2 regions of the Streptomyces sp. NPDC029674 genome follow, and region 1 is predicted to be linked to the other one. Evidence: predicted binding sites of a transcription regulator. Region 1 holds the regulator's gene; the other holds the start of a gene.

What was found. Region 1 encodes HrcA, which represses chaperone genes, less so after heat shock. Its sites were predicted from a motif close to TTNGCACTCNGNNNNNCNGAGTGCNAA; they were not measured.
Region 2: the regulator HrcA is predicted to act here: its motif matches at 2,524-2,550, upstream of groL (chaperonin GroEL).

The regions. Positions count from the first base shown of each region.
Region 1 is NZ_JBJDPY010000001.1:442,593-446,663, reverse strand. It holds gene ACI2L3_RS01970 (DUF3097 domain-containing protein) at 131-949, opposite strand; gene ACI2L3_RS01965 (MBL fold metallo-hydrolase) at 985-1,719, opposite strand; gene hrcA (heat-inducible transcriptional repressor HrcA) at 1,875-2,891, shown strand; gene dnaJ (molecular chaperone DnaJ) at 2,892-4,031, shown strand.
Region 2 is NZ_JBJDPY010000003.1:174,349-178,419, forward strand. It holds SAM riboswitch class I at 1-47, shown strand, start outside; gene thrC (threonine synthase) at 41-1,360, shown strand; gene ACI2L3_RS08240 (MoaD/ThiS family protein) at 1,462-1,737, shown strand; gene ACI2L3_RS08245 (cold-shock protein) at 2,157-2,360, shown strand; gene groL (chaperonin GroEL) at 2,679-4,071, shown strand, end outside.

The DNA.
Region 1 (4,071 bases):
TGCGCCCCGGTGGGGCGACTCGCTCCTACTCCCACTGGGCGTCGCGGGGCGAACGGGCGGGTGGGTGGGATGCGTCCGCCGCGAAGCGGCGGGCTCGGTGCTCCTACCCCGATGGGCGGCGCGGGGGCGCTCAGGGGAGTGTGACGAAGTCGATCAGTTCTTCTACTCGGCCCAGGAGCGGGGGCTCCAGGTCCTTGTAGGAGTGGACCGAGTTCAGGATGCGCTGCCAGGCCGCCCCCGTGTTCTCGGGCCAGCCGAGCGCCCGGCAGACGCCCGTCTTCCAGTCCTGGCCGCGGGGGACGCGGGGCCAGCCGGGGATGCCGACCGAGGAGGGCTTCACCGCCTCCCAGACGTCGATGTAGGGGTGGCCGACGACGAGGGCGTGCGCGCTGGTGACCTCCGCCGCGATGCGGGACTCCTTGGAGCCGGGGACCAGGTGGTCCACGAGGACGCCCAGGCGCGCGTCGGGACCGGGGGCGAACTCGGCGACGATCGAGGGGAGGTCGTCGATGCCCTCCAGGTACTCGACGACGACGCCCTCGATGCGGAGGTCGTCACCCCAGACACGCTCGACCAGTTCGGCGTCGTGCCGGCCCTCTACGTAGATGCGTCCCGCCCGGGCGACCCGGGCCCGCGCCCCGGGGACGGCCACCGAACCGGAGGCGGTGCGGGAGGGACGTACGGGAGCAGAGGCCTGGGTGGGGCGGACCAGGGTCACCGGGCGGCCTTCCAGGAGGAAGCCGCGGGGTTCCATCGGGAACACGCGGTGCTTGCCGAAGCGGTCCTCCAGCGTCACCGTCGGACCCTGCGCCGTCTTCTCGCAGCGGATCACCGCCCCGCAGAACCCGGTGCTCAGCTCCTCGACCACGAGGCCGGCGTCCGCCGCCACCTCGGGTACGGGCTTCGGCTTCTTCCACGGGGGCGTGAGGTCGGCGGAGTACTGGCGCATTCTGCTGACGATAGGAAGAGCGGCGCCCGTTGGGGTTACGACACGCCGTGGCGGGCTGCCAGTGTGGCGCGTTGGGCGTGGACAAATGCCGCATTGACCGTCGCGCCGTGGCCGGGGACGTACAGCGCGTCCTCGCCGCCCAGCTCCAGGAGGCGGTCCAGCGCGGCCGGCCAGCGGGCCGGTACCGCGTCCGGGCCCGCCTGCGGTTCGCCCGACTCCTCGACGAGGTCGCCGCAGAACACGATCTCCGGGCCGCCGTCGGTGCCGGGCACGAGGACCGCGAGGTCGTGGCCCGAGTGGCCGGGGCCGATGTTGGCGAGCAGCACCTGGACGCCGCCCAGGTCGAGCGTCCACTCCCCGCACACCAGGTGGTGCGGGTGGACCAGGAGGTCGGCCGCCTCCGCCGCCGCGTCCGGGTCCAGGCCGTGGCGTACCGCGTCCGCACGCAGCTCTTCGCGGCCCTTGGCGAAGACCGTGTCGATGCCCACCGCCCCGTACACCTCCACACCGGAGAAGGCGGCCGCCCCGAAGACGTGGTCGAAGTGGGGGTGGGTGAGTGCGAGGTGGGTCACTCTGCGGCCGCCGCCGAGGATGCGCTGGGCCCGGGTCCGCAGGGCCGCGCCCTCGGCCAGGCTCGAACCGGAGTCGACCATGAGGGCCGCGTCGTCCCCGACGACGAGCCCCGCCGTGCAGTCCCAGACGGGCAGACGGCACCGCCCCACGCGCGGCGCGAGCCGCTCCCAGCCCACCGCTTCCCATGCCGGCGTCACGTTCATACGGTGACGCTATCCGCACGCGCGGTGTTCGGCAGCCGCTGTCTTGCCCGGCCCGTACCCGACGGCCGTACACTGACCCTTTGAAAGGCTGGCACTCGCCCGCGGTGAGTGCCAGTCGGGGCTCACGGAGACAGCTGGAGGTGTGCGCGATGCTCAATGAACGCAGGCTCGAAGTGCTGCGCGCCATCGTCCATGACTATGTGGGGACGGAGGAGCCCGTCGGCTCCAAGGCGCTCACCGAGCGGCACCGTCTGGGGGTCTCCCCGGCCACCGTCCGCAACGACATGGCGGCGCTGGAGGAGGAAGGGTTCATCGCCCAGCCGCACACCAGCGCGGGGCGCATCCCGACCGACAAGGGTTACCGCCTCTTCGTCGACAAGCTCGCCGGCGTCAAGCCGATGACCGCTCCCGAGCGGCGGGCCATCCAGAACTTCCTCGACGGTGCCGTGGACCTCGACGATGTCGTGGGGCGTACGGTGCGGCTGCTCGCGCAGCTGACCCGGCAGGTCGCCGTCGTGCAGTACCCGTCGCTCACCAGGTCGACGGTGCGGCACGTGGAGCTGCTCTCGCTGGCTCCGGCCCGGCTCATGCTCGTACTGATCACCGACACGGGACGCGTCGAGCAGCGCATGATCGACTGCCCGGCGCCGTTCGGCGAGAGCGCGCTCGCGGATCTGCGGGCCCGGCTGAACAGCCGGGTCGCGGGGCGGCGGTTCGCGGATGTGCCACAGTTGGTGCAGGACCTGCCCGAGGCCTTCGAGACCGAGGACCGCGGCACCGTCGCGACCGTCCTCTCCACCCTCCTCGAAACGCTCGTGGAGGAGACCGAAGAACGGCTGATGATCGGCGGCACCGCCAATCTCACCCGATTCGGACATGACTTTCCCCTCACCATCCGGCCCGTTCTCGAAGCCCTCGAGGAGCAGGTCGTGCTCCTCAAGTTGCTTGGTGAGGTGCAGGATTCGGGCATGGCCGTACGGATCGGTCACGAGAACGCCCATGAGGGGCTCAGCTCCACGTCCGTGGTCTCGGTCGGCTACGGTTCGGGAAGCGAGGCAGTCGCCAAGCTCGGCGTGGTCGGACCGACCCGCATGGACTATCCGGGAACGATGGGAGCAGTACGCGCAGTGGCACGTTACGTCGGACAGATCCTGGCGGAGTCGTAAGTGGCCACGGACTACTACGCCGTACTCGGCGTGCGCCGCGACGCTTCCCAGGACGAGATCAAGAAGGCCTTCCGGAGGCTGGCTCGTGAGCTTCACCCGGATGTGAATCCGGACCCGAAGACTCAGGAGCGCTTCAAGGAGATCAACGCCGCGTACGAGGTGTTGTCGGACCCGCAGAAGAAGCAGGTCTACGACCTCGGCGGAGACCCGCTCTCCCAGGCGGGCGGCGGCGGAGGCGCGGGCGGCTTCGGCGCCGGTGGCTTCGGCAACTTCTCCGACATCATGGACGCGTTCTTCGGGACGGCGTCGCAGCGCGGCCCCCGGTCGCGCACGCGCCGCGGCCAGGACGCCATGATCCGGCTCGAGATCGACCTCGAAGAGGCCGCCTTCGGGACCACCAAGGACATCCAGGTCGACACCGCTGTGGTGTGTACGACCTGTAGTGGTGAAGGTGCCGCGCCGGGGACGTCGGCGCAGACGTGTGACATGTGCCGCGGTCGCGGTGAGGTGTCCCAGGTCACGCGGTCCTTCCTCGGGCAGGTCATGACCTCGCGGCCGTGCCCGCAGTGTCAGGGCTTCGGCACCGTCGTGCCGACGCCGTGCCCGGAGTGCGCCGGTGACGGCCGCATCCGGTCGCGCCGGACGCTGACCGTGAAGATTCCCGCCGGTGTCGACAACGGAACCCGGATCCAGCTCGCGGGCGAGGGCGAGGTCGGGCCCGGCGGCGGTCCCGCCGGTGACCTCTACGTCGAGATCCACGAGCTGCCGCACGCCGTCTTCCAGCGGCGCGGCGACGACCTGCACTGCACGGTGACGATCCCGATGACGGCGGCGTCGCTCGGCACGAAGGTGCCGCTGGAGACGCTGGACGGCCTCGAGGAGATCGACATCCGGCCCGGCACGCAGTCGGGGCAGTCCGTCCCGCTGCACGGGCGCGGCATCACGCACCTGCGCGGCGGCGGGCGCGGCGACCTCATCGTCCACGTCGAGGTCCTCACGCCGACGAAGCTCGACCCCGAGCAGGAGCGGCTGCTGCGGGAGCTGGCCCAGCTGCGCGGGGAGGAGCGGCCCACGGGGCAGTTTCAGCCGGGGCAGCAGGGGTTGTTCTCCCGCCTCAAGGATGCGTTCAACGGGCGGTAGCGCCTGGAGCGGTGCGCGTTGTTCGTCGTCTGCGGGTCGT
Region 2 (4,071 bases), on a different contig from region 1:
GTGCCAATTCCGTCTCGCGGCGAGATGCGTCGCGAGGAAGATGAGGAGAAAGGGCCTCGCCTCCATGGCTGTGCAGACTGTCGCCACCGAAAGCACCACCCCTTCCGTCGACCTCGGACCCGCCTCCGGCCTCTCGTGCCGTGAGTGCGGCACCAAGTTCCCGCTCGGCCCGATCTTCGCCTGCGCCGAGTGTTTCGGCCCCCTCGAAGTCGCGTACGACCTGCCGCTCGGCGACCCGGAAGCCCTCCGCAAGCAGATCGAGGCCGGCCCCGCCAACATCTGGCGCTACGCCCCGCTGCTGCCCGTCCCCGCCGACGTGGCCGACAAGCCGAACCTGAACCCCGGCTGGACCCAGCTCGTCAAGGCCGACAACCTCGCCCGCGAACTCGGCGCCCAGCAGGGCAAGCTGTTCGTCAAGGACGACTCCGGCAACCCCACGCACTCCTTCAAGGACCGCGTCGTCGCGCAGGCCCTCGAAGCGGCCCGCGCCTTCGGGTTCACCACTCTGTCGTGCTCCTCCACCGGCAACCTCGCGGGTGCCGTCGGCGCCGCCGCCGCCCGCGCCGGCTTCCGTTCCTGCGTGTTCATCCCGCACGACCTGGAGCAGGGCAAGGTCGTCATGGCCGCGGTCTACGGCGGCGAACTCGTCGGCATCGAGGGCAACTACGACGACGTGAACCGCTTCTGCTCCGAGCTCATCGGCGACCCGCTGGGCGAGGGCTGGGGCTTCGTCAACGTCAACCTGCGGCCGTACTACGGCGAGGGCTCCAAGACCCTCGCGTACGAGATCTGCGAGCAGCTGGGGTGGGTCCTGCCGGACCAGCTCGTCATCCCGATCGCCTCCGGATCGCAGCTCACGAAGATCGACAAGGGGCTCAAGGAGCTCATCGCGCTCGGCCTCGTCGAGGACAAGCCGTACAAGATCTTCGGTGCGCAGGCCGAGGGATGTTCGCCGGTGTCCGCCGCCTTCAAGGCCGGCCACGACGTCGTACGCCCCCAGAAGCCGAACACCATCGCCAAGTCGCTCGCCATCGGCAACCCCGCCGACGGGCCGTACGTGCTCGACATCGCGCGGCGTACGGGTGGGGCGGTGGAGGACGTCAACGACGAGCAGGTCGTCGAGGCGATCAAGATTCTCGCCCGCACGGAAGGGATCTTCGCGGAGACCGCGGGCGGGGTGACGGTGGGTGTCACGAAGAAGCTTTTCGAGGCGGGGCTCCTCGACCCGGCCCTCACCACGGTTGTCCTGAACACCGGGGACGGCCTCAAGACGCTTGACGCTGTCGCTGAGACTTCGCAGGCCACGGCGACGATCAAGCCCAGCCTTTCGGCGTTCCGTGCCGCGGGGCTCGCCGACTAGTCGCCGTAGGGCCCGCGGTCCGCTGTCGGCCGCGGGTCGTGGTCCGTCCTCGCGCAGTTCCCCGCGCCCCTTACGGGGCCCGTACCTCCTGAGGTGAATCCATGAGCGTCAACGTCCGTATCCCCACCATTCTGCGCACCTACACCAGTGGCAAGGCCGAGGTCGCTGCCGAGGGGGCGAATCTGGGTGAGGTCATCGCCGACCTGGAGAAGAACCACGCCGGGATCGCCGCCCGTGTCCTGGACGACCAGGGCAAGCTGCGCCGCTTCGTCAACGTGTACGTGAACGACGACGACGTCCGTTTCGAGCAGGGCCTCGAGACGGCCACGCCGGACGGCGCCGGCGTCTCGATCATTCCCGCCGTCGCGGGTGGCTGACCATTCCGCAAGTACCCTGCGTTATGTGAATTGCCCCCTCCGCGAGAGAAACGGAGGGGGCAATTCTGCATGGTTGAGCGCGGTACAGTTGGGAAGCGTGCTTCGCCGTTAGTGCCGAGTGCATATACGAAGTCGGCCCGGAGCCGACAAGAAGTAGCCAAAGCGCACAGCCCATTTGCTCCTCATGTGGCTTTTGCCTGGCCCGACTTGCCCTGAATTCCGGCGAATTCTCCGCATATTACCGATCGCGCGTGCCCAGAATTCTCGTCCGATTGACCTGTTGCAGACGGCAGTTGGACAGATACATTCAGCGGCGGTCGACGCGTTCCGGCGCACACCCCCAATCAGTGGGGGGTGAGGTCTGACCCGGGTCCGCGAAGTGCGGTCCTGTGCAAGGGCCAGTAATAGGGGAGTTAGGCATGGCTCAGGGCACCGTCAAGTGGTTCAACGCGGAGAAGGGGTACGGCTTCATCGCGGTCGACGGTGGTGCGGATGTTTTCGTCCACTACAGCGCGATCCAGATGGACGGCTACCGCACCCTTGAAGAAGGTCAGCGAGTCGAGTTCGAGATCTCGCAGGGCCAGAAGGGTCCGCAGGCGGACATGGTCAAGCTCGCCGTCTAGCTCGGCGCGATCGACCACCGAAGCAAGCATCGCGAGGGGCTCGTATCCCACCAGGGGTACGGGCCCCTCGTGTGCGTCCGTGCTTGCGTCCATGCTTCCGCGCGCGGGGTGGATCTGGCGGGAGCACCTTGCACTCGTGGGGGTCGAGTGCTAATCATTGGGCTTAGCACTCTCCGAGTGAGAGTGACAGAACTTGGATCGGGTCGGTGAGGTCCGCAGGCCGCGTGGGGCAAGGAACCACACGGCAAGCAGTCCGTCCGTCGCGGGCACCAGCACGGTCCGTTTGCTTTTCCACCCCGTCCGGGAGGACCACTTCACATGGCCAAGATCATCGCGTTCGACGAGGAGGCACGGCGCGGCCTCGAGCGCGGCATGAACCAGCTCGCCGACGCCGTCAAGGTGACCCTGGGCCCCAAGGGTCGCAACGTCGTCCTCGAGAAGAAGTGGGGCGCCCCCACGATCACCAACGATGGTGTCTCCATCGCCAAGGAGATCGAGCTCGAGGACCCGTACGAGAAGATCGGCGCCGAGCTGGTCAAGGAGGTCGCGAAGAAGACGGACGACGTCGCCGGTGACGGCACGACGACCGCGACCGTCCTGGCCCAGGCCCTGGTGCGCGAGGGTCTGCGCAACGTGGCCGCCGGTGCCAACCCGATGGCCCTGAAGCGCGGCATCGAGAAGGCCGTCGAGGCTGTCTCCGGCGCCCTGCTCGAGCAGGCGAAGGATGTCGAGACCAAGGAGCAGATCGCTTCGACGGCCTCCATCTCCGCCGCCGACACGCAGATCGGCGAGCTCATCGCCGAGGCGATGGACAAGGTCGGCAAGGAAGGCGTCATCACCGTCGAGGAGTCCCAGACCTTCGGTCTGGAGCTGGAGCTCACCGAGGGTATGCGCTTCGACAAGGGCTACATCTCGGCGTACTTCGCCACCGACATGGAGCGTATGGAGGCGTCGCTCGACGACCCGTACATCCTGATCGTCAACTCCAAGATCTCGAACGTGAAGGACCTCCTTCCGCTCCTCGAGAAGGTCATGCAGTCCGGCAAGCCGCTGCTGATCATCGCCGAGGACGTCGAGGGCGAGGCCCTGTCGACCCTGGTCGTCAACAAGATCCGTGGCACCTTCAAGTCCGTCGCCGTCAAGGCCCCGGGCTTCGGTGACCGCCGCAAGGCCATGCTCGGCGACATCGCCATCCTCACCGGTGGCACCGTCATCTCCGAGGAGGTCGGCCTCAAGCTGGAGAACGCCGGTCTCGACCTGCTCGGCCGCGCCCGCAAGGTCGTCATCACCAAGGACGAGACGACCATCGTCGACGGCGCCGGTGACAGCGACCAGGTCCAGGGCCGCGTCAACCAGATCCGCGCCGAGATCGAGAACAGCGACTCGGACTACGACCGCGAGAAGCTCCAGGAGCGCCTGGCGAAGCTCGCGGGCGGCGTGGCCGTCATCAAGGCCGGTGCCGCGACCGAGGTCGAGCTCAAGGAGCGCAAGCACCGCATCGAGGACGCCGTTCGCAACGCGAAGGCGGCCGTCGAAGAGGGCATCGTCGCCGGCGGTGGCGTCGCTCTCCTCCAGGCCTCCCAGGTCTTCGAGAAGCTGGAGCTCGAGGGCGACGAGGCCACCGGTGCCGCCGCTGTGAAGCTGGCCCTCGAGGCCCCGCTGAAGCAGATCGCCGTCAACGCCGGCCTCGAGGGCGGTGTCGTCGTCGAGA